Regions from separate parts of the Marinomonas sp. ef1 genome, predicted to be linked through region 1. Evidence: predicted binding sites of a transcription regulator. Region 1 holds the regulator's gene; each other region holds the start of a gene.
The links. The regulator FNR, encoded in region 1, switches genes on or off when oxygen is low (the NO sensors DNR and NnrR bind a similar motif). The targets are predictions, from matches to a motif close to TTGATNTANATCAA.
Positions count from the first base shown of each region.

Region 2: the regulator FNR is predicted to act here: its motif matches at 4,240-4,253, upstream of CCS02_RS00945 (YdcH family protein).
Region 3: the regulator FNR is predicted to act here: its motif matches at 3,880-3,893, upstream of CCS02_RS20690 (cytochrome ubiquinol oxidase subunit I).
Region 4: the regulator FNR is predicted to act here: its motif matches at 930-943, upstream of trhP (prephenate-dependent tRNA uridine(34) hydroxylase TrhP).

Region 1 covers NZ_NHTT01000002.1:449,590-455,285, forward strand. The annotation lists gene ttcA (tRNA 2-thiocytidine(32) synthetase TtcA) at 1-467, shown strand, start outside; gene CCS02_RS04520 (YfaZ family outer membrane protein) at 478-1,041, shown strand; gene CCS02_RS04525 (adenine phosphoribosyltransferase) at 1,112-1,654, opposite strand; gene fnr (fumarate/nitrate reduction transcriptional regulator Fnr) at 1,679-2,440, opposite strand; gene hemN (oxygen-independent coproporphyrinogen III oxidase) at 2,462-3,832, opposite strand; gene CCS02_RS04540 (alpha/beta family hydrolase) at 3,875-4,615, shown strand; gene tusA (sulfurtransferase TusA) at 4,634-4,864, shown strand; gene CCS02_RS04550 (CBS domain-containing protein) at 4,953-5,546, opposite strand; gene CCS02_RS04555 (hypothetical protein) at 5,593-5,696, opposite strand, start outside.
Region 2 covers NZ_NHTT01000001.1:202,874-208,569, reverse strand. The annotation lists gene rnt (ribonuclease T) at 1-140, shown strand, start outside; gene CCS02_RS00955 (YbaN family protein) at 212-685, shown strand; gene CCS02_RS00950 (DUF748 domain-containing protein) at 730-3,981, shown strand; gene CCS02_RS00945 (YdcH family protein) at 4,314-4,574, shown strand; gene CCS02_RS00940 (TonB-dependent siderophore receptor) at 4,789-5,696, shown strand, end outside.
Region 3 covers NZ_NHTT01000022.1:25,034-30,729, reverse strand. The annotation lists gene CCS02_RS20700 (TRAP transporter permease) at 1-986, shown strand, start outside; gene CCS02_RS22200 (hypothetical protein) at 1,085-1,222, opposite strand; gene cydB (cytochrome d ubiquinol oxidase subunit II) at 1,222-2,232, opposite strand; gene CCS02_RS20690 (cytochrome ubiquinol oxidase subunit I) at 2,232-3,686, opposite strand; gene CCS02_RS20685 (sensor histidine kinase) at 4,039-5,696, shown strand, end outside.
Region 4 covers NZ_NHTT01000001.1:196,794-202,489, reverse strand. The annotation lists gene CCS02_RS00940 (TonB-dependent siderophore receptor) at 1-841, shown strand, start outside; gene trhP (prephenate-dependent tRNA uridine(34) hydroxylase TrhP) at 1,039-2,451, shown strand; gene CCS02_RS00930 (YfhL family 4Fe-4S dicluster ferredoxin) at 2,462-2,719, shown strand; gene trxC (thioredoxin TrxC) at 2,744-3,190, opposite strand; gene CCS02_RS00920 (hypothetical protein) at 3,341-4,030, opposite strand; gene CCS02_RS00915 (AzlD domain-containing protein) at 4,263-4,604, opposite strand; gene CCS02_RS00910 (AzlC family ABC transporter permease) at 4,607-5,329, opposite strand; gene CCS02_RS00905 (helix-turn-helix domain-containing protein) at 5,326-5,696, opposite strand, start outside.

The DNA of each region.
Region 1 (5,696 bases):
CTCGTTTGCGCCGTGGTTCCTTATACGGTTTTGCTGAGGAAATTGGAGCGACTAAAATCGCACTTGGCCATCACAGAGATGATATTCTTGAAACATTATTCTTGAATATGTTTTTTGGTGGTAAGTTAAAGTCTATGCCACCAAAATTGCTAAGCGATGATGGTAAACATATCGTTATCCGTCCTCTTGCTTACTGCAAAGAAGAAGATATTGAAGCCTTCTCTGTGATGAAGGAATATCCTATTATCCCTTGTAACCTTTGTGGCTCTCAAGAGAATTTACAAAGACAAGTCGTAAAAGACATGTTACAAAAGTGGGAAAAAGAATTTCCTGGTAGAACGGAAACCATGTTTTCTGCTATTCAAAATGTCGTTCCATCGCATTTGGCAGACACAAAACTATTCGACTTTAAAGGGTTAAAACAGTCGCCCGCGGCCTTTGACCGATTAAATATTATTTCATTATAGGATAATAGAAATGAACCTAACGCATAAAGCTCTATTGTTAACCGTCGGTATTTTAGGGTCTTCTATCGTCAATGCATCATCCGCTGGAGTTAGTCTAACGAATGATACAGTAAAAGGTGATATTAACTTGAATATGGGAGCGTTCGGCGTTAATGGCGGCGTTACTCATAATGATGACAAAAATACCTCTACTGCACATATAGGTGTCACTGTTGAAGACTCAGATACTAGTGGACCGCTTCAAGCAGGTATTGGTATTAGACTATATGCTATCGATGCAGATTTAGACAAGAAGGACGACTTATCTGTTGCGCTTGCTTTAGGTGGTTGGTACCGATACACCTTACCAGAAGCGAATCGAGTTAGTATCTATGGCTCTGTGTATTACTCACCACAAGTATTATCCATCTCCAATTTAGATCATATGTACACTTATGAATTTCGTGCTGAATACATGACTATGCGCAATGCACGTGCGTTTATTCGATATGGCAAAACAGTAACTGTATATGAAGATGATTCTCGTAAAGAAATTGACAAAGGTCTTTCTATTGGTGCAACAGTAGACTTTTAATAACAGTAAATATTTTTTTGAAAATAAAAAGGTGGCTTATGCCACCTTTTTATTTGTTAACATTCGAGCATTATTCACCATCATAAGCGCAAAGGCTAAAAACAGGTACTTCACTGTCTCTTAGTTTTTGACTTCCGCCTAGATCGGGCAAATCTATAATAGCTGCCACTTCTTTTATATTCGCACCTTGGCTGGTCAATAGTTTAATTGCGGCAAATAGGGTACCGCCAGTCGCTATCAAATCATCAAATAACAATACTTCATCGCCTGCTTTCACTGCGCCTTCTTGGATCTCCAATTCCGCTTCACCGTATTCCAAAGCGTATTTTTGTGAAATGGTTTTTCCTGGAAGCTTGCCCTTTTTACGCACTAAGATAAGCGGCTTTTGCAGTTCATAGGCTAAAACAGCAGCAATTAAAAAGCCTCGAGCATCAATGCAGGCAATATGAGTGATATCTGTTGCAATGTAGCGATGCACATAAGCATCAACAACCATTCTCATGCCTTTAGGGTCACTAAAAATGGGAGTAATGTCTCGAAAGCTTATACCTTGTTTTGGCCAGTCTTCTATTGTTTGTATTAGGGATTTAACGTAAAAATCGTCGTAAAGCATGCCTGTTGGGCCTCATCATATCAATCAAATGCGGGCGATTTTACCACAATCACTAGCAACCCCAACGAGTTTTTGCATTTCAGGGAAGTCGATTATTTCTATTTCCTTGCCATCAACATGTATTAACTCATTTTTTTGAAAACGAGTGATGACACGACTAACAGTTTCAACGGCCAATCCAAGGTAGTTACCAATTTCACCACGCGACATAGATAAACGAAAAGAGCTCGCTGAATAACCACGCTTTTTGAATCGATTAGATAGATTCAAAAGGAAAGAAGCAACTTTCTCATCAGCATTCTTTTTCCCTAACAATACCATCATCTGTTGGTCGTCGGATATTTTACGGCTCATCACCTTAAATATCTGATGCTTCAAAGAAGGGATATGAGAAGACAGCTCTTCAAGATGACTAAATGGAATCTCGCACACTGTTGTTGTTTCCAGTGCCTTTGCAGAAACAGGGTAGACGTTTGAATCAATCCCGCTTAAACCGACTAATTCACTGGGGCAATAAAAGCCTGTAATTTGCTCTTCGCCGACGGACGTAATATTGAATGTTTTTAAAGTGCCAGAGCGTACAGCATAAACTGAATCAAACGCTTCACCTTGGCGAAACAAAAACTCGCCCTTTTTTAGTGGTTTCTTACGCTCTATTATTTGATCTAATTTATTAATATCTTCATCAGCTAATGCTATTGGAAGGCAAAGGGCGCTTAAGCTACAGTTCTGGCATTGCGAAGTAAGCGTACTGTTGAATCGTGACTGTGTGTGTGTCAATGACATGTGAATCTCCCTGATCTCGATCTATATAACTTTAGAGTATTTTATGGCGCCGTTGAGATATTTATCAAAAACCATACAAATACAGCGAATTAATAATCTACCGCGCTCTGTAACTTTAATAGTGGTCTGCATTCCACTACGATCAATATCTAACATACCATCTTTAGTCATGGGAGTTAGATTTTCCATCTCTTCAAAAAAGTACTCGAAGAAGCGAATATTATATTTTTGCTCAATAATGGCAGTGTTCAACTCAAATTGAGAAATTAGCGTCATTATAACTTGATGTCGAATTCTGTCATCTAGATCACTAATATACCCTTTAGCTATAGCTAATTGACCTTTCTCAATACTACTCCTATAAATTGATAAGTCAGTATGGTTCTGGATATAAACACCATTTAAATCACTAATAGCAGAAACGCCAAATGCGACCAAATCTGTGCCAGCATGTGTTGTATAGCCCTGAAAGTTACGCTGTAGCTTGCCTTGTTTTTGAGCTATCGCCAAGCTATCAGTTGATTTTGCAAAATGGTCCATGCCGATATATTCATAACCAGCAGCTATCAAATACTCAATACTCATTTTCAACAAATCAAGTTTCATACTTGATACGGGCAAACTATCATCTGAAATCCGCCTTTGAGCACGGAATCGATCAGGTAAATGAGCGTAATTGAACAGCGAAATTCGCTCTGGTGATAATTCAATCACTTGCGCCAAAGTCTCTCTAAAGCCTTCTATAGATTGATATGGCAAGCCATAAATAAGATCAAAATTAATTGACTTAATGTCTAATTCGCGAGCATCTTTTACAAGATCTGCAACCATTTTAACGGGTTGAACACGATGGATGGCCTCTTGTACCTTGATGTCAAAGTCTTGCACACCAATACTAATTCGGTTAATTCCCTTTTCAGTTAATAACTTCAGCTTAGATCGACTTATTTCTCTAGGATCTATTTCAATGCTGTAATCTTGCGTTCCGTCATTAATTAAATTGAAGTGTTGCTGAATATTATCAAATAGCACCTCAATTAATTCTTCGGTCAAAAAAGTAGGGGTGCCACCACCAAAATGTAACTGCGTAACTTCTCTTGAGTGATCAAGCATAAGGCTGCGTAATCTCATTTCTTCGCCGAGTAGTTCAACGTATTCGGCGCCTTTATCGTACTGCTTAGTCACAATCTTATTACAGGCGCAGTAGTAACAAAGGTGAGCGCAAAACGGAATATGAAAATACAAACTAAGAGGCGCTTCGGAAGGCGTTAACATCTTATCAATAAGCGCAATTTTACTAATACTTGAGTCAAATTGCGGTGCCGTTGGGTAAGATGTATAACGAGGCCCAGATAGATCGTACTTAGCGATAAGTGAAGAATCCCAAATCATGATGTGTTCCTATTAAAATTTCTAATAGGAGTTTACACTTTAGTGAAAAGCTATTTGCTGACCCAGATCAAGGATTTTCATACTGCAACTAAAACCTTTCTCTATGTTGTTGGTAATAATGCATCTAGCAAGGTTCTAACCATCGATCTAATCTGGTCTAATAGCGTTTTTTTGAAAATTATGAACATGAATTCTCTCCCTTTATACCTCGCCCACGGTGCTGGTGCTGGTCACAATCACACCTTTTTAAAGCAACTTTGTGACGCAATATCCGAGCAAAGACAGCAAGCTACGATACCAGTAACTTTTTCATATATGCAAGAGCAAGAGCGTTTAGGAAAGAAAAGGCCACCACCTAGATTTAACACCCTTGTTCCTGAATTTGCTGAGCATATTGTGGATGAGAATAGCTGTATTGTTGCTGGAAAATCCATGGGAGGTCGAGTAGCTACACAACTAACACATCTACCCATGGTGAAAGCTGTAGTATGTTTCGGTTTTCCTTTCTACCCAGCCGGAAAGCCCGAAAAAAATAGATTATCGTTTCTTGCTGAACTCAAAGCACCATGTTTGATTATTCAAGGCACAAGAGATCAATTAGGTTCGTACGATTGGGTTAGTAAGCAAATATTACCTGACAATGTGAATATTCTTTGGATAGAAGGTGCGGACCATGACTTTAAAACGCTAAAAAAATACAATAAAAGTATAGAAGACACTGTTTTAGAAATAGCTATTCACACGAAAAACTGGCTAGAGAAGAATATCGAAACCGAAGCTTAACCTATTGAGAGAAATATTATGGAACACCAAGCTCAGCTTGATGCAACAGATTTACTTTGCCCTGAACCCGTAATGATGCTTCATGTAGAGATGCGAAAACTGGCTGCGAAGGAGGTGCTAAAAGTCATTGCGACTGATCCATCAACGACAAGAGATATTCCAAAGTTCTGCCAATTTCTTGGCCACAAGCTTATTCGACAAGATCAAGAAGGGGAGATTTATTACTATTGGATCGAAAAGAAAGGCTAATAAGAAACAAGAGCAAACAAAAAGAAGCCCAGATTATCTAATAATCTGGGCTTCTTTTAAGTAACTAGCGCTAAAAGTTGATCGTGAATTAAGCTACCTTTAGCTTTTTTGTAGGCTCTTTTTGACCAAGAATAGCGCTTTGGTAAGTATGCGCAAAACTAGAGAAAGCAACATCAATATCCAATCGAAGCTGACGAGCAACATCGTTAGATGAAATCAAACCACGAATAGCCTTGGTATCTTCATCAATAACAAGCAAATGCTGCAGCTTATTGTTACGCTGACTAAACAAAAGTGATTCAATATCTGAATGCTTAAGAGATGTATACGATAGAGCAAGTAACACTTCTTTAGCTCTCATCAAATCTGCAACCATCAATTCTGAACGTTGAAAACCATTTGCTACCTGTTTAATGAAGACATCTTCAGACAAGTCTTCAAGACTAATAACGCCAACAAAGCGATTATCTGCATCGACTACGATTTTCATGCGTACATGTTCTTTTCTCATCAACTGAACAAGCTCATCTGCACGAGTATTTGATTCAATTACGCGTGGGCCGGCCGTTTGAAAATCAGTAAAGACTGATAAAGCAGAAGAATAAAGGTTTATATTTTCTGTAGTTGCAGGCCAAGTTAGTTGGTTAACGTCTTTTGTAGATACATAAGTTAGTGTTTTCATGATTAATCCCCAGTGTAAAAAATAAAATAGCTAAAGCGTGGGTGAGTTATATCAGTGAAAACGGTGGGGCTCTTGGATTGATGCTACTACTAATTTTAGCAATAACAGGTAAGCGATAATTTAGAAAAGGCGTTGGAGTTAAAGCGGAGG
Region 2 (5,696 bases), on a different contig from region 1:
ATTCTGCGAAATATGATACTGAAAAAACTGCAGAACTATTTTGTGAAATGGTTAACCGTTTAAAACGTTTAGGCGGCTGGCCTTTGGTTGAAAATGAAGCCGAAGATAGTATGGCGGCTATTTTCCATTCAGGAAAATAACGTCATAATGAGAATGGGCTTGAGTTATTAAAGCCCACTTTTCTTTTTTTACCTATTAAGCGGACATTACTATGCAAGGAAAGCGAATCTTATATCTGATGCTGGGGTGGTTCTCTCTGATCACTGGCATTATTGGTATTTTTCTCCCCTTGCTTCCTACTACGCCGCTGGTATTACTCGCTGCTTGGTGTTTTTCTCGCTCCTCTGTACGATTCCATACTTGGCTCATGGAACACAAATTCTTTGGCCCGATTGTACGCGACTGGCAATCCTCAGATGGCATTCCTCGTAAAGCAAGAAACCGCGCCATCATTTTTATGTGGGCAGGTATGGCGATTTCGATCTTTATTGTTTCTCGCTTATGGGCAACCATAGGATTAATCACCATAGGGCTCTGTGTAAGCACCTATTTATTACGCATGCCTATTCGTTCTGAAAGCCCACTAATCACAGAAAACACAACAGAAACAGAAACAGAAACAGAAACAGAAACAGAAACAGAAAAAGCATTAAAAAGCACCGAAGACAAAGACAGAACCAGCTAATCCATATTCACTTATTTACTATTGAGAAAGCAGAAAGGCACTTTATGATGACACGCCGACATTTTCGACACTTTGTCTTTTATCCATTTGCGGCTCTGACTGGTCTCACTAGCGCAATGTGGCTAGCTGCTCCATTTATAGCAGAGCACTATTTGATAGCTTATTTTCAAGAGCAAGACGAAAATGTTACCGTTGGCAAGCTGTCTATTGACTTCTTCCCCCCTAAAGTTGATTTGAAAAATATCGTCATCAATGACAAAAACCAAGATACTCTCACTCTTAAACGCGCTATTTTTGAAGTCGAAATATGGCCGCTTTTAACTAAAACAGTTCATATCTCAGAAGCCAAAATTGAAGGTTTAAACTTAGTAGTTGCCCAGCACGAGAAAGACTGGATTATTGCAGGTATTAATACTTCTCAATTCATCACACCTGAAGATCAACAAGAACCAGAAGCAACAGAAGAAACCGCAGAAAACCCAAGTGCGCCTTGGACAATAAAACTGCCTTCATTTTCATTCACTGACAGCCAAGTTAACCTATCTCGTCAACCAGACTTAAACGTCCCTGCCGAATTAGATAAATTCGTCTTAACTAATCTATCTATAAAAGATCTATCCGGCCAAGAACTATCATGGAAAGGCGAGGTTGCTTTATCTGCTCTAGTCAATGAAACCACGCTGTCCTTAGAAAGCCAGTTTGATTATTCACCAGTACAAGCGAGCGCAGACGTCAACATTAAAAATACGCGTTTGCTGATAGAGAGCTTTCGCCACTTTTTACCTTCACCTTACAACGAAGGTAAAGGCCAATTGGATCTCGCTGGAAGCTTTCAATTTTCACAACAGCAAGTGAATGGCGCACCTGTTTTTGATGTTAAAAACCTAACTTTAAACACTCAAGTTGATAACCTAAATTTACCATTAGGCGAACAAGACAAAGTTTCCACCAAATCTACGTCACTATCGATATCAAAAGCCAATGCCCGCTTTGTTTCCGCTGACCAATTGGCCGCGACTGGAACTATTAACCTGCAGTCTACGCAGTCATTCTTTGCACAGGCGGATATAGCCGCACAGTTTGATAAGCTAACCCTAAACACGCCGTTCGATGTTAAACGTGATAAACAGGGATTAGCAGCAAGTGGAAAACTAGATGTGCAGTTAGAGCAGCCGCTCTTTACTCAGGCAGAGCAAAAAGCCCAGCTTGATATGCTTACACTAAACACCCCATTTGATATTAAGCAGAATGAGCTTGGATTAGCAGCCAGCGGAAACCTTGATTTACAGTTAGGAAAATCCAGCTTTGCTCAAGCTGAGCAAAACGTACAATTTGATAATCTGACGTTTAACACGCCTTTCGATGTCAAACAGGATAAACAGTCGGGGCTGACCGCAAATGCTGCCTCAACAATACTGGACATGAATGAGCTTTCCCTATCATCAGAAAGCCTTGCTGTACAAAACCAGCAACTGCACATTGCATTAAACGATATCGCTCTTACTATGGATAACGATCAAGCTCTTACCGCCTCTTTACTTGCGGAAATACAAAGTCATGGTCTATCCGTACAACAAGCCGGAAATACGGCCGACTACGCCACGTTCAATTTATCAAATACGCTTTCTCTGCAAAAAAATGGCGACACACTTTCAGCTCAAAATAGCCAATTGTCTATCGATATTAAAGGCTTGAAAGGGACACAAAGTGACGAGAAACAATTCTCATTAGGTGCCGCCAAACTGACTGCAGACCAATTAGATGTAAAGCAAACTAATCAACAGTCTCCAGCAATAAAAGGCACTAACCTCAACTTTACCAGTGAATCACTGGATAGCATGTTGACGAATAAAAAGCGCATTGCCTCTTGGAAGAATGCCGACATTAGTGGCCTTTCGTTTACTCAGCAAGATAAAGACTTTGACGCCTCATTAGCCCAATTAAGCGTCATGGATTTAACGGTTTCCGAATTGGTTGCGGATGCAGGTAACAAACAAACACTTCCACCGTTAAGCCATATCGGCAGTATCAAAGTAGAAAAAATTGAAGCTACTCAAGATGGCGCTAAAATCAAACAGATCACTACGGATTCAGCCAAAGTAAGCCTAATATTGGATGCTCAAAAGCGTATACAAAACCTCGTTTTTGTCGATGTTGAACAGCAAAATACGCCTGAGCCTGTACTAAAGAATCCAAACGTTCCAAGAGAAAAAGACGCTAAAAATGCCGTTAGCAACACTCAGGATGCAGAACAAAATCCTGCATTTAAAGCACCTTATTACGTTATTTTGGATGCCTACGATACAACTGGAGCATCCAGTATTTATGTGCAAGACAAGAGTATTTCTCCTACATTGCAACGTTCTTTAGACATCGACACTCTATCATTGCGCAATCTAAATACGCAGAAAAAAGACCAAGCCACAGTATTGGCGCTAAAAGCGCGCAATGGTAAATACGCCACTCTACAGAGTGACATAACTATTTGGCCTCTGGCTGATAAACTCACCTTAAAAAGTGACTTGGTTATTCGTGAAGCCGAATTGCCACCCTATTCCTCCTATATTGCTAATGTTTTAGGCTACCAAATAGACTCTGGACAACTGGATCTAGACTTAAAACTCAACGCAGATAGCGGAGTGTTGAGTGGCAACTCCCATATTGTATTAAGAGAATTCGACCTTGGCGGACGCAAAGAAAGCAGCTCCGTTATCAAGGCTGGTGCTGTTCCGCTTAATATCGCCGTGAGCGTTTTAAAAGACAGCGACAACAATATTGATTTAGATATTCCTCTATCGGGCGATATTGAAAAACCTGAATTCGGCTGGCAGGACTTCTTGCTCTTACCTGTGCGTAAAGCGCTATTTAGCGCATCAAGCACCTACTTGATGCAAACTTTTGTCCCATACGCCAATGTTATTAGCATTGCTCAATTCGCCGGTGATCAACTACTCAAGATCCGTGTTGAACCTTTAATTTTTGAAGCTGAAGATGACAAGTTAAACGATTCGCAAGATGCCTTTTTAAAGCAACTTGTTGCCTTAATGAAAGACAAAAAAGACAGCCAGCTAAAAGCCTGCGGCGTTGCGAGTTATCTCGATCTAGGCCTTGAAAAACCACCAGTATCTATCGATAACGACACGAAGGAAACTGCAAGCAATCTAGCACAAAAACGTGCCGATCATTTGAAAGACTATTTGGTGAAAGAAGGTATTTCGTCTTCACGAGTTTTTCTTTGCTCACCCGAAGTGGATCTATCTAAAAGCAGCAAACCAAGGATAGAACTGAATTTTTAAGTCACCTATCTTTAGAAGCTCTTTAATACCAATAAAATTTACCAAGTTAGCCGCGATAGAAACCTCTATCGCGGCTTTTTAATGTCAAAAAGACGCAAAGAAACCCACGATATAGTGCAACGTCATCTAGACTTAACACTCTCCATTGAAAACTGAAATAAACGGGCCATAACTGTATAAGCAGCGTTTGAAATCCCTATTTAGCAAAGTAATTGGTTACATTCTTTATTAGTTAATTTTTTAAAGAGTGAATAAAACCTGACCAACATCAAGAGAAGACTAACCTAACTAGGTTAGTCTTAAACGAAAGCTAGCAAGTATAGGAGGCAATTATGCCGATTGAAGACCATAATTTAGTAAACGAATTTCCTGAATACAAAGAAGACATCCACCAGCTAAAAATGGATGATGCACATTTTAAAAAGCTCTATGATGAATATAACCACTTAACAAAAGAAGTGGAAAAAATGGAGCAGGAAATTATCCCGGCTACTACGATTGAAGAAGAAAAGTTAAAGAAACAACGCCTTCAACTAAAAGACACCATACAAGGCTACATTAAAGCGTCAAAACTCGCTGCTGAAAAAGCCTAGTCTTCAAGCAGAGCGGCTTTTGTATGCAAAGCCGCTCTGCCTTCCCTCTGTTTTTTAATAATTCACCTTCTACCTTATCTCTCTCCCTAATATAGTATTAACGTTAATAGCGATTAACTCTGCATTTTGAATCTTTTGTAAATCAACTCCTATTTGAAAATGAATATCATAAACACTATTATACGCAACTCATTCAATTCAACTTGGTTTTCCTATGACGTTAAGAACCACCTTAATGATGATGCAAGCCTGTGGTGCGCTTGTTTTTTCTACTGTGATTTTTGCCGAAAATGCTGCAAACAACATCACACAAGACAGTTATCTCAATGATGGAGATAACAAAATTAAGGATGGATCCAACATAGAACTTCAAACACTTCAGGTACAAGGCCGTGCTCTGTCTTATTACAAAGAAGATGAAGCTGCACTTGCCACTCGAACATCAACTCCCATTGATAAAACACCACAGTCTGTTCAAGTGGTTACTGAGGCTTTGATTGAAGACCAGGCTGCACGACAGATCACCGATCTTTATCGATCCATTTCAGGTATGTCGCAAAATAACGTTTCCACTGTGACCTTAAGAGGCTTTAGCCAAGACGAAGTACTCTATGACGGTCTGAAAGGCGACCCTTTTGGTGACTTTTCAATTCCTCAGCTGTTTACCATAGAACAAATACAAGTCCTTAAAGGTCCATCTGGTGCAGCCTATGGCGCAGGCGAACCTGGTGGCGTCATTAACTATGTGACTAAAAAGCCGGCGTATGAACAGAAAAACACTCTAAAAGTCAGCGCTGGCAATAAAGATTTTTTAAGTGGTAGCATCGAATCCTCTGGCCCAGCCAATGAAGACGCATCGCAACGCTACCGTCTTGGTATTTACTCCGACGGTCAAGATTCCTATCGTAATAATGTCGAAGAAGAAAACCGAATTATCGATCTTGGTTACGCTTGGGACATCGATGAAAACAATACCCTCACCGTTCAATACACAGACATTCATCAATACATCTCCGGTGCCCGCTTACGCGGCATTCCAACCGATGATGATGGTAACTTCTTGGCTGACACGTCTTGGAATAATAACGAAAAATCCGATTTCCAAGAGCTAGACGCGCAAGT
Region 3 (5,696 bases), on a different contig from region 1:
CCTTGATGATTTCGGTTCGCCTTGAGGCAGGACGTCTTAACTTAGCAAGAGATACAGAAGCTGGCTTACAGCTGTTACTAAGAACTCTTAGAACGAAGAGCTATCTTCTGCTTCCATTGGTGGTTTTGATCGGCCTGATGATTTCAGGCAAGTCACCAACTCAAGCCGCTGTTATGGGGATTCTAGCTGGTTTGTTAGTTTGTCCTTGGAAAAAAGCCACTCGTATAAATGCGCTAGATATTATAGCTGCTTGTAAAGAGACATTGTCTTCAACCTTACCAATCGTTGCAGCTGTGGCGGCGGCAGGCGTTATTATCGGGATATTGAATTTAACTGGTATGGGCTTGATGTTGTCAGGTTTGATCATTGAACTAGGCGACGGCAATTTGTGGGCTGTCTTGTTGCTCACTGCGTTGGCGTCTTTTGTCTTAGGAATGGGATTACCGACATCGGCAGCGTATTTATTGCTCGCGGTATTGGTTGCTCCGGCGATGACTCAGTTAGGTATGGAAACCTTGTCTGCGCATATGTTTATTTTTTACTTTGGTTTGGTATCAGCGATTACTCCTCCTGTCGCATTGGCTGCTTACGCTGCTTCTACTATTTCCGGAGCAGATCCTAATGAGACAGCGATTGAATCTATGCGTTTGGGTTTTGTAAAGCTCTTGGTGCCGTTCTTGTTCGTCACTATGCCGGGGGTTTTGTTGATAGGAACAACTGCTAGTGTTATCGCAGCGATCTCGTTTGCGACTTTGGCAACCTCATCAATGAGTATCGGCTTTTCTGGCTGGTTACGTGAGAACTTATCTTGGCCTACTCGGTTAGCCTATGTGGTCGCAGCGGTATTAATTGCATGGCCTGCAGCGGCAACGGACACGTCTATTGCTGTGTTGGGCGCTCGCGTTATCGGTATTGTGTTATTTGCTGGATTACTGTTCAAAGCAAGCATTCAAACAAAGCCCAATACCATGAAAGCTGAAGCTTAGTAGTCTAGGGTACTAAATAACCAATACTAAAAAAGCGCATATTTCTATAAATGAAATATGCGCTTCTTTTAATCAATTTTCTTGGTAACTATGCCTTTTTAAGGCAACCCAGTCATCAGTAGTTTAATGCCGTAAGACGCAGTTAATACTGCAATAAAACCGACACCGTATAAGAGCAAAAACCATTGCCACGATTTGAGTTTGGCGGCTTTTTCTTTCAGGCTTTTTAACAGCATTAGTACCCCTCCTGATAATCTTCCACCTTACCAGCAAAAACGCGATAGCCCCATAAAGTGTAGGCACAAATCAATGGTACGAAAATGCATATACCTGGTAGCAAGAAGAGTAAGCTGCTGTCTGGCGATGCGGCTTCCATAAAGGTTAATTGTCTTGGTATCAGATATGGAAACAAACCGACAACAAGACCTGCGAAGCCCAGTAAGAACAGCGTTGCGGCATACCAAAAAGGTCGACCTTCATGATGAACGGTTCCTGTAGCGTGACTGTTTAGATCTCTCCAGGCCAAAACCGCGACCACCAAGGTGATAATAGGTAAGGGCGATAACCACAAGAAATTCAAACCAGAGAACCAACGCTGACGAATGTCTACTTGATTTGCCACTGTCCACAAGCTCACTATTACCATGGCTAAAATGGTGATCAGCAAGAGGCGTTTGCCTAACTTAGCTGCGTGATCTTGAATGCGGCCACGACTTTTCATAAACAAATAACAAGCGGCTAATAGAGCATAACCAGCCATTACGGCAAAGCCAGTTAATATAGAAAAAGGCGTTAGCCAATGTAGGCTGGATAAGCTGTCGACACCGACTGGAACGCCTTGAACGATTGAGCCTAGCAACATGCCTTGGCAAAACGCCGCGATAGCAGAGCCTGCGCTAAAAGCGAAATCCCAATAAGGTCGAGAGGTATCGGACTTAAAGCGATACTCGAACGCCACGCCACGAAAGATCAAAGCAAACAGCATCAGCATGATAGGCAGATAAAAGGTTGAGGTAATACCAGCATAAGCGGCTGGAAACGCCGCAAACAACACCACACCACCAAAGACCAACCAGGTTTCGTTGCCATCCCAAACGTGTGAAATAGAACGCATTAAATGGTCGCGCTCGCCTTCTTGGTTAAACCAAGGGTAGAGAATGCCAATCCCTAGGTCGAAGCCATCGAGTAACACGTACATAAAAATGGCAAAGCCTAAGACAAGGAAGTAGAAAAGAGCCAAATCCATCATTTATCTCCTTGTTCTATTGTTGATTGATCTTTTGTTTTCAAATCTGTCGAATGCTGTTCTTTCGTTTTCAGCGACTTCACCCAAGCCAATGCATAGCCCGGCGCTTTCATACCAATAAGTTGCTGCTCTAGTGTTTCCATTGATGGCGGTCCTTTCTTAATCAGCTTACGCATGAAGTAGAGATAAACACCGATCAGCAGACTGTAAATGATGACAAACATGGTTAAGGTAAACAGCACACGTTCTGGAGGAAGTGGCGATACAATCTCGGATGTTCTAACAAGGTTGTAGACAATCCAAGGCTGACGACCGATTTCGACCACATACCAACCTGCCAGTACTGCAATGACACCCATAGGTGTAAATAATGTTACGAGAGACAGGAAGGCTTTGTTTTCATATAGGCGGCCTTTACGGCGTAACAAGAGCGCTAGTGCCGCGATACCCATCATGCCAAATCCAATACCCACCATGACACGGAAAGACCAAAACACTAACGGTACATTCGGTCTGTCTTCTGGTGGTACGGCTTTTAAGCCTTGCACAGCGCCATCCCAAGAGTGAGTCAGGATCAAGCTACCTAGGTTTGGAATACCGACTTCATAATCGTTCGACTCGGTTTGCATATTCGGCATAGCGAATAACAATAACGGAACGTTTTCTTCTTCCGCTGGCCAAATGCCTTCCATCGCCGCCAATTTAGTTGGCTGATGTTCTCTTACGTTCAAACCATGCATATCACCAATCCAGGCTTGTAGTGGTGTTAGTACCAAGGCAAACCACATGCACATGGACAAGCCTTTTTTCGCAAAAGGAATGTTTTTCTTTTTCAATAAGTAATAAGCACTAATACCAGCGACCACGAAAGTCGCGGTAATTAATGACGCAACTACCATGTGAGTAAGGCGATATGGCATAGATGGATTGAAGATCACTTCCATCCAGCTTTCGACTTCAAACTTGCCATTGATGATCTTGTAGCCTGTTGGTGTTTGCATCCAAGAGTTCGCCACAATGATCCAAAACGCTGAAATCCAAGTACCTATCATAACGGTGAGCGTCGCGAAGAAATGCAGCTTGCGACCAACACGTTGCCAACCGAACAGCATGACGCCAAGAAAACCGGCTTCCATAAAGAAAGCGGTCAGTACTTCGTAGGCCATCAATGGCCCAAGCACCGCGCCGGTAATCTCCGAGAATTTGGAGAAGTTGGTACCAAATTCATAGGACAAGACGATGCCAGAAACCACGCCCATGCCGAATGTAATCGCAAAGGGTTTGATCCAAAACTTGGCTAGCTGCAAATAGTAAGGGTTGTGGGTTTTAAGCCATAAGCCTTCCCAAATGGCAATCAGCGTCGCCAAACCAATGGTGATGCTGGGGAAAATAATGTGAAAGCTCACAGTAAAAGCAAACTGTATGCGAGATAAGATGGCGACGTCGAGGTCCATAATGGCTCCCTTGGGAATCAATAAGCGTTAAGAGATATATAGATAAGGTTAGGAGTTTCTCTTAACTCTTAGCGTACGCATTTGCTGCAAAGCCAGAGGTAGTAGCGCTAAGCCTACAATGCTAAAAAGCGCGATGATTTCGGTCATTAAAAAGCCAGTATTCATGATGCTTGTCCTATAAGTTGATAATAGTTTGATATGGATCAAAGATTGCTTTTAGTAGAGCAAAGGACAGGCCAACTATTAATGGGATTTATGTATTTGATTTTAAAGGGAAAAAATATATCTTTGCTTGAGGTGTAAAAAAGGTTTACGATTTTCTCACTTTTAGGTGTAAACGAGGTTTACGATTTTGACGCTTTCATTGATGTTTGAAGTTGCCATGCTGGTGACGAGCGTGTGCGGCGTATTGGTAGCTGTTTGGTTATTGTGGCGAGCGAGAAAGCAAAGTGATCTGCAAGCCTTGGCAGGTTTCGCCATCATGATGGCGATTTGGTGCTTCGGGCATGTGGTTTTGTTCCAAGGCTACGAGCAAATTGGTATTCATATCATTCTTGCTAACCCGTTTATGCCGACCTTCTTCTTACACTTTGCGATTCGTTTTGTGAACTCTGGCTCGGTTAAAGAGCCGATGCTAGAACGCTTATATCAAGCGGTACCTTGGTTTTATCTGACCAGTTTTGCGGTGGTTTTACAGAGCTGGTGGATTGGTGCGGGCGATGCTATCAGTACGCTCGACACGCGTTCATTTTTTATCTTTACCGAGGCGGGGACATGGAACCTCGCCTATACAGTGTTGATCGGCATGCTGGCTCATGGCGTGCTGTTATTTGGTTGGTATCGACATTCTGGTAACAAGAAACGCTCCATTCTCGCCATGTTTGGTGTTGGAGCTTGGGGCTTGTTGTTGGCGACCAGTTTTGTATTTCCCTCCTTTGGCATAAGTTGGTTTCCGTACCCTATGTTACTGCTGCCAACTTATTTGCTGTTGTTGGTCTACGCGGTGGTGCGCTATCAGATTTTATCGGTGAATGCGTTCGCCAATCGTGCCTTGCTTTGGGTTGCCATGATGCTGGTGATTCTCTGTGTCATCGCAGTGATAAGCGTTGTGTCTGGACGCATAGGTTTACAGGCGTTAGCAAATGTTCCCAGTTGGCAGCTTTGGTTGTATTCCTTGTTTATCTTGGTCGTCGCAGCTGTCATTTATCAGCCTCTGAGTCGCTTGGTGTCACGTCTTATTTATCCCGGAGCCTCCTTGAATGAAGCTGTGTTGGATACCTGGTCAACGCAATTAAAAGAAGCGCAAGATTGGCCGCAACTGATTGCTATTGGTGAACGCTTACTTTCGCTACAAATTAGACATAGCGTGGCAATACAACTAAAAAGTTCTGCTTATCCCGTTAAGGAACAGAATGACGCTTTGGCAATTCGAGTATCGCGATCAGATTCTGATTGGCACTTTGTTTTGATCGGTTGGGAAGATGCCAGTCCTGGTATGCGTTTAACAGCGGAAGTGTTTGCTTCCTTGTTTTCGACCAGCTGTGGTTTGCTTGAAAGGTCGTTGGCCTTGGCGGTAGCGGAACGAAAACGCATGGACGAACAGCATTTGGTTGAGCTGGGCAGTTTGTCTGCGGCCATGGCTCACGAGTTGCGTAATCCTCTGAACATTATTTCTATGGCCGCCTATGATGCACCAGCCGAGACGCGTCAGCATATTCAGACTCAGCTAAAACGTGCGGATCGTTTGGTGAGCGATATGTTGGTCTATTCCGGTGGCTTGACGTTGCAAGTTGTCGCCACGCCGTTACGATCTTTAATAGCGAGTATTCTGGCGCAAGCTCAGCTAGAAGGAGTGGCGTTTGAGCTTGATATCGATGAAACGATAGAACTGGATGCAGACCCACAACGATTACAACAGGTGTTTATTAATCTGATCGATAACGCCGTATCTTTTTTGCGCAATATGCCAGATGGAAAGTTATCCATTGAAGCCAAAGAACAAGATCAACA
Region 4 (5,696 bases), on a different contig from region 1:
TGGCTTATACATTCAAGACCAATGGAAAGTTACCGATCAACTAGATTTACTCGCTGGCGCTCGTATTGATCGGATTGAAGAAAAATACGATGGCTACAAGATAAAAACAGGGACTACAAAAGCAAACTACAAGGACACAGGCTACTCTACTCGCTTAGGTGCGACCTATCGAATCAATGACAACTGGAAACCTTACACTTCTTTCTCGACAGGTTTCGTACCTCAAGGCGCTGTAGACCAACAAAAATCGGCAGATGGCAGTTTGTTTGATCCAGAAAAAAGTCAACAAATCGAAGTGGGGATACGCAGCTACTGGCTCAACAATAAGCTCAATGTCAACCTTGCTGCATACCACATCAATCGTGAAAATATTCTACAAGACGACCCTGGCGATGATAATTACTTAGTATCTATTGGTAAAATACGTAGCCAAGGTATGGAACTGGATGTACTAGCAGATATCACATCTCGCTGGGTTGCCAATGTCAGTTATGCTTACAACGATGTGAAGGTGAAAGAAGCTGCAGATGGCGTATATTTTGCTAACACGCCTTATCATCAACTTGGCCTTTGGAGTCGCTACGACTTCCCGAGCATAGATTCCTCTATTGCTTTTGGCGCAGATTACGTTAGCCAACAAAAGAACCGAGATGATCAAACAGTTAAACCCTATACGGTTTATGATATGTCTTGGCAAACTCGATATGAAGATTGGAAGTTCCAGCTAAACATCAAAAACTTATTCGACAAAGAATATGCTGTTAGTGGCTTTACCAAAAACATAGGATCATTCGTCGGTGAACGTCGTCGTGTTTACATCTCAGCCGCGTACGACTTTTAACTGAGTAAAGACGCAATAACAGGGTCAGATTCCTTTAGCTTATTAAGGGAATCTGGCACCTTTAACTTTTCTCTGTAATTGATGAAATTTGACCTAGATCAAACAGACCTTATTTAAGCCACCAATCCCGCCATCATCACTTGAGTTCAATTAACACACAGGTAAACTCCGCGCGTTTTGATCGATCGGTGAGCCTTATGTCTCAAGAAAAAATGTCACAGCAAGAAAGCTTTAAGCCTGAAGTATTTAGACCAGAGCTATTATCTCCAGCAGGTTCGTTAAAAAACCTTCGTTATGCATTCGCTTACGGCGCAGATGCTGTTTACGCAGGACAACCACGTTACTCGTTAAGAGTGCGCAATAACGAGTTTGATTTGGAAAAACTTGGCATTGGCATTAATGAAGCACACGAGCTGGGCAAAAAGCTCTATGTGGTGAGCAATATTGCACCTCACAATGCAAAATTAAAAACCTACTTGCAAGACTTAGCACCGGTTATTGACCTCAAACCAGACGCGCTCATCATGTCTGATCCAGGCCTAATCATGATGGTGCGAGAAGCTTTTCCTGATCAACCAATTCATCTCTCGGTACAAGCCAATGCAGTCAACTGGGCAACAGTCAAATTCTGGCAACAACAAGGTATTTCCCGCGTTATTTTATCGCGTGAACTATCGTTAGATGAAATTGAAGAAATTCGCTTAAAAGTCCCAGATATGGAGTTGGAAGTCTTTGTTCATGGCGCGTTGTGTATGGCCTACTCTGGTCGCTGCCTGCTATCGGGCTACATGAACAAACGCGACCCAAACCAAGGTGCTTGCACCAATGCGTGTCGCTGGGAATACAATGCCCACGAAGCGACACAAGATGACGTTGGCCAGATCATCGCCAGCAGTGGCGCTTCATTGCAAGCTCAAGCGTCTGCCGTACAAATTCAAGAGCCAAGTGATCAGCTCTTTTTACTGCAGGAACGCGGTCGTCCAGACGAATACATGCCAGCGTTTGAAGACGAGCATGGCACCTACATAATGAACTCAAAAGACTTACGCGCCATTCAACACGTAGAACGTCTGGTCAAAATGGGCGTGCATTCATTAAAAATCGAAGGCCGTACCAAGTCGTTTTACTATTGCGCCAGAACTGCACAAATATACCGCCAAGCCATTAACGACGCTGTCGCTGGCAAAAGCTTCGATAAAGGCCTCATTAGCAGCTTGGAAAACCTTGCCAACCGAGGTTACACCGATGGCTTTTTACAACGTCACCGTCATGTGGATTTGCAGAACTATGAAACGGGTAACTCCATTAGTGAGCAACAGCAGTTTGTCGGCGAAGTCATAGCAACCAACGCCGATTCACTCACCATCGAAGTGAAAAATCGCTTCAGTGTTGGCGACTCCTTGGAACTAATGACACCCAAAGGCAATGTCACCTTTCAATTAAGCGAACTAAACGACAAACAAGGTCACCCTATCGACGTCGCCAAAGGCAGTGGTCATGTGGTTTATATTCCTTGTCCTCAAGGTATCGAGGCGTCTATGGGTATCTTATTAAGAAATCTAGCGGAAGGACAAACCACCCGCCAACCTCATGCAAGCGTAACCGTGTAAAGGTTACAGCATGGCATTATTAATCAACGATCGATGCATAAACTGCGACATGTGCGAACCAGAATGTCCGAACGAAGCCATCACCATGGGCGCGAAGATTTATGTCATCGATCCAGATAAATGCACAGAATGTGTTGGTCACTACGACCAACCCACCTGCGTCGCCGTCTGCCCGATCGACTGTGTAAAACCCGACCCTGACAGACGTGAAACCGAAGAAGCGTTATACGAGAAGTTTGTTGAGATGTACTTTGATACCAGCGTTTAACGTCCTGCCAATATCCAAAACATCTTAAGCCGCTGGCAAGTTCTGAGCTAACCATTGCTGAAATTGCGCTTTCGGTAACGCACCGGATAAACGAGCCACTTCTTTGCCATGATGAAATATCATTAGAGTCGGAATGGAACGAATATTATAGCCACCCGCTGTCGTTTGGTTCTGCTCAGTATCTAGCTTCAAGAAACAAGCTTTGGTCGACATCTCACTCGCCACTTGTTCGAAAATAGGTGCGAATTGCTGACACGGTCCACACCATGATGCCCAAAAATCGACAATCACAGGCAGATCATTGTCTGTGATGTAACGTCTGAAATTTTGATCATTGCCTTTGACAGGGCTGGTAGAAAGCACAGGATTCTTACACTTGCCACAAAGAGGCTTATTGCCCAGCTTGTCTTTCGGTACGCGATTCTTGGTACTGCAACTTTGACAAACAATTTGAATAGGTGAATTGGTCATTTTGAGCCTCGTGATTAAGTGCTTTCATTCATAAACAGAACGGGATTAAATCGAAATACTGCATGTTTGCCAACCTCGAAAACGAAAAAAGCGAATCATTTGATCCGCTTTTTGTTGGCTTAGTAGCCTGATTAAACTCACACCACTAAGCTATTCTTCCACATCCGCATGAGATTCGGCTTCAAAGCCTTCCACCTGCTCGAAGTTCTCCATCCAGAAATAGGAACTCACCAGGCTAAACTTGCGGGTTGTGCCTTCGTCTGCAATTTGCTTAAGCTGCCAAACAAGACCCGGCGCTTCAGGGAAATGTGTGCCTTTGATTTGATCTTCGTATAAACGATTGATTAACGCATCATCGCCTTGTCCGCTAGCCAATAACCGCACAATTGAAGAATGTAATGACTCATCAAAAATCGCCATGTCTTCAACACGTTCAGCGGCAACCGTAATGACAAGCTCAACACCTGTTGGCTTTGCAAATATCCCATTAAAAGCTTCGCGCAGTAAGGCATAAGCACTAAAGAAACGCTCATGAAATAAGCAATCTGGATACTCTTCCCACGAACGATCATCAATCATATCGTGGCTAATTTGATCTATTTTCCCTTTAGATAACTCAGGGAATAAATGAGTCAGCACTGCCTTTGCGGCATCCGCAGGCTCAAGATCATTTAGTGACATCATGCACATTTCTCTGAGCTCTGCCGCGTCCATTTTATCCACATCGTCATCAAAATCCATAATGCTCATTAGGGCACGATAATCCTCATGGGACCACGCATTTTGAATGTTGCTGATTTTATGGAAAGAATCAATTTGAACGGTAAACTTAGCTTGCATCTCGCACTCCTTTGAACGCCAATATCCCAGGAAATAACGCTGGTAGGCTTTAACTAACCAATGTCGATCTTAATAAATGTACAGATCGAGTAACCAATGTACCTTGAGTGGAGACAACAAGCTATCCATAGGAGGAAATGTTTTAGAGGGGTTTTGTGGCAAATGAAAAAACTTAGCTTTTCATCTACCACAAATTGACTTGTCTATTTATTGTCTTAACAATCTATTCTTTTCATATAGGTAAAATTAGCGTCACCATTCCAAATGCCACGACCCCAAATAAAATAGGCAAGCCCATAGATCGTGTGCGCGTCCACACTCCAAAGGTAACCAGTATCCCAACACCAGTCGCTAGCCATGACAAAGCATCAGAGTGAGTAGGCACTAAAGAAGTACCAAACATTGCAGCGATCATGGTGGGTCCCAATATAGTTAACCAAGTCGGCATTGATCCTATGCCGTCCTCCGTTTGTCTCTTCGCCAAGCTTCGTTTCATCCAAATATACGGCAAGAGGCGAAGCAAATACGTGCCAATGGCAATGCTAACAAGTGCCAACCACATAGATGTATCCATACTCATTGTCCTCCCAAAATACGTTGATTCTTTAACGAATAAAACAGCACTGCACCGCTCATCGCAGCTAATGGAATAGCGACATTCGGGTAACCTAACATTTTCAAAATTACAGCGGCAACAGCTGACAAAGCAATGGTCAGGGTCCATAGACGATTATTGCAACGTGGAACGATTAAAACGAAAAACAGCGCTGGTAGTGCAAATGGCAAAATATCGTTGATTAATGGCCAACGTTGCGTCAATTCGTCACCGGCAATGGCACCCAGTGCGGTACCAGCAACCCAACTCAGCCAAGCCAACACCGCCGCGCCAGTGTACCAGCCTATCCGCGCCTGATCTGGAAGCTGAGGCAAACGAGCATGAGCAAGCGCAAAGATCTGATCCGTTAAACCATGCATGAGTGGAAGCCACTTTTTATCATGATTTAGGTAGGGTGAAAGATTTGGCCCATAAACAATGTGCCGTGCATTAATTAACAACGTCATGATGACCACCAGCCATAGAGGTGCGCCAGAAGCGGCCATGGCAACAAAGAGAAACTGTGATGCGCCAGCATAAATAAAGGCAGAGATAAGAATAGTCTCTAACACGCTAAAGCCCGACTGAACGGAAATCAGACCAAAAGAAATGGCCACCGGAATATAACCGCCAAGTAACGGAATTGCGTCTTTTACACCCTGCTTCCAAGGTGTTCCGGCAAGAGTTTGGGTTGACGTACTCATGATTGAACCTCCTGTTTAGCGTAAGTTATGACCATCATTAAAGTCGCCCATGAATCGTCAGTTTGATAACTGTGCGGAACATCTGCAGCGAAAGTGTGGGCCTTGCCAATTTCCAAATGGCGTAAGTCATTACTTTCACCCGCCAGCAATTGCCCACTTATAAGGGTTATAGCTTCTGTCGTACCAGCAATATGCGGCTCTGATTGCTTAATAGTGTTCGGCGCGCAAGACATCCAATACACATCGACGCGCGGATTCCCCTCGCCCTGATCAATCAACCTGACCTGTACACCGTTTTCGCCCAGTGTCGACTCCACACTGGCCACAAGATCCCCAAACGGAACATTCAGTTGTACTGCCAAACGCC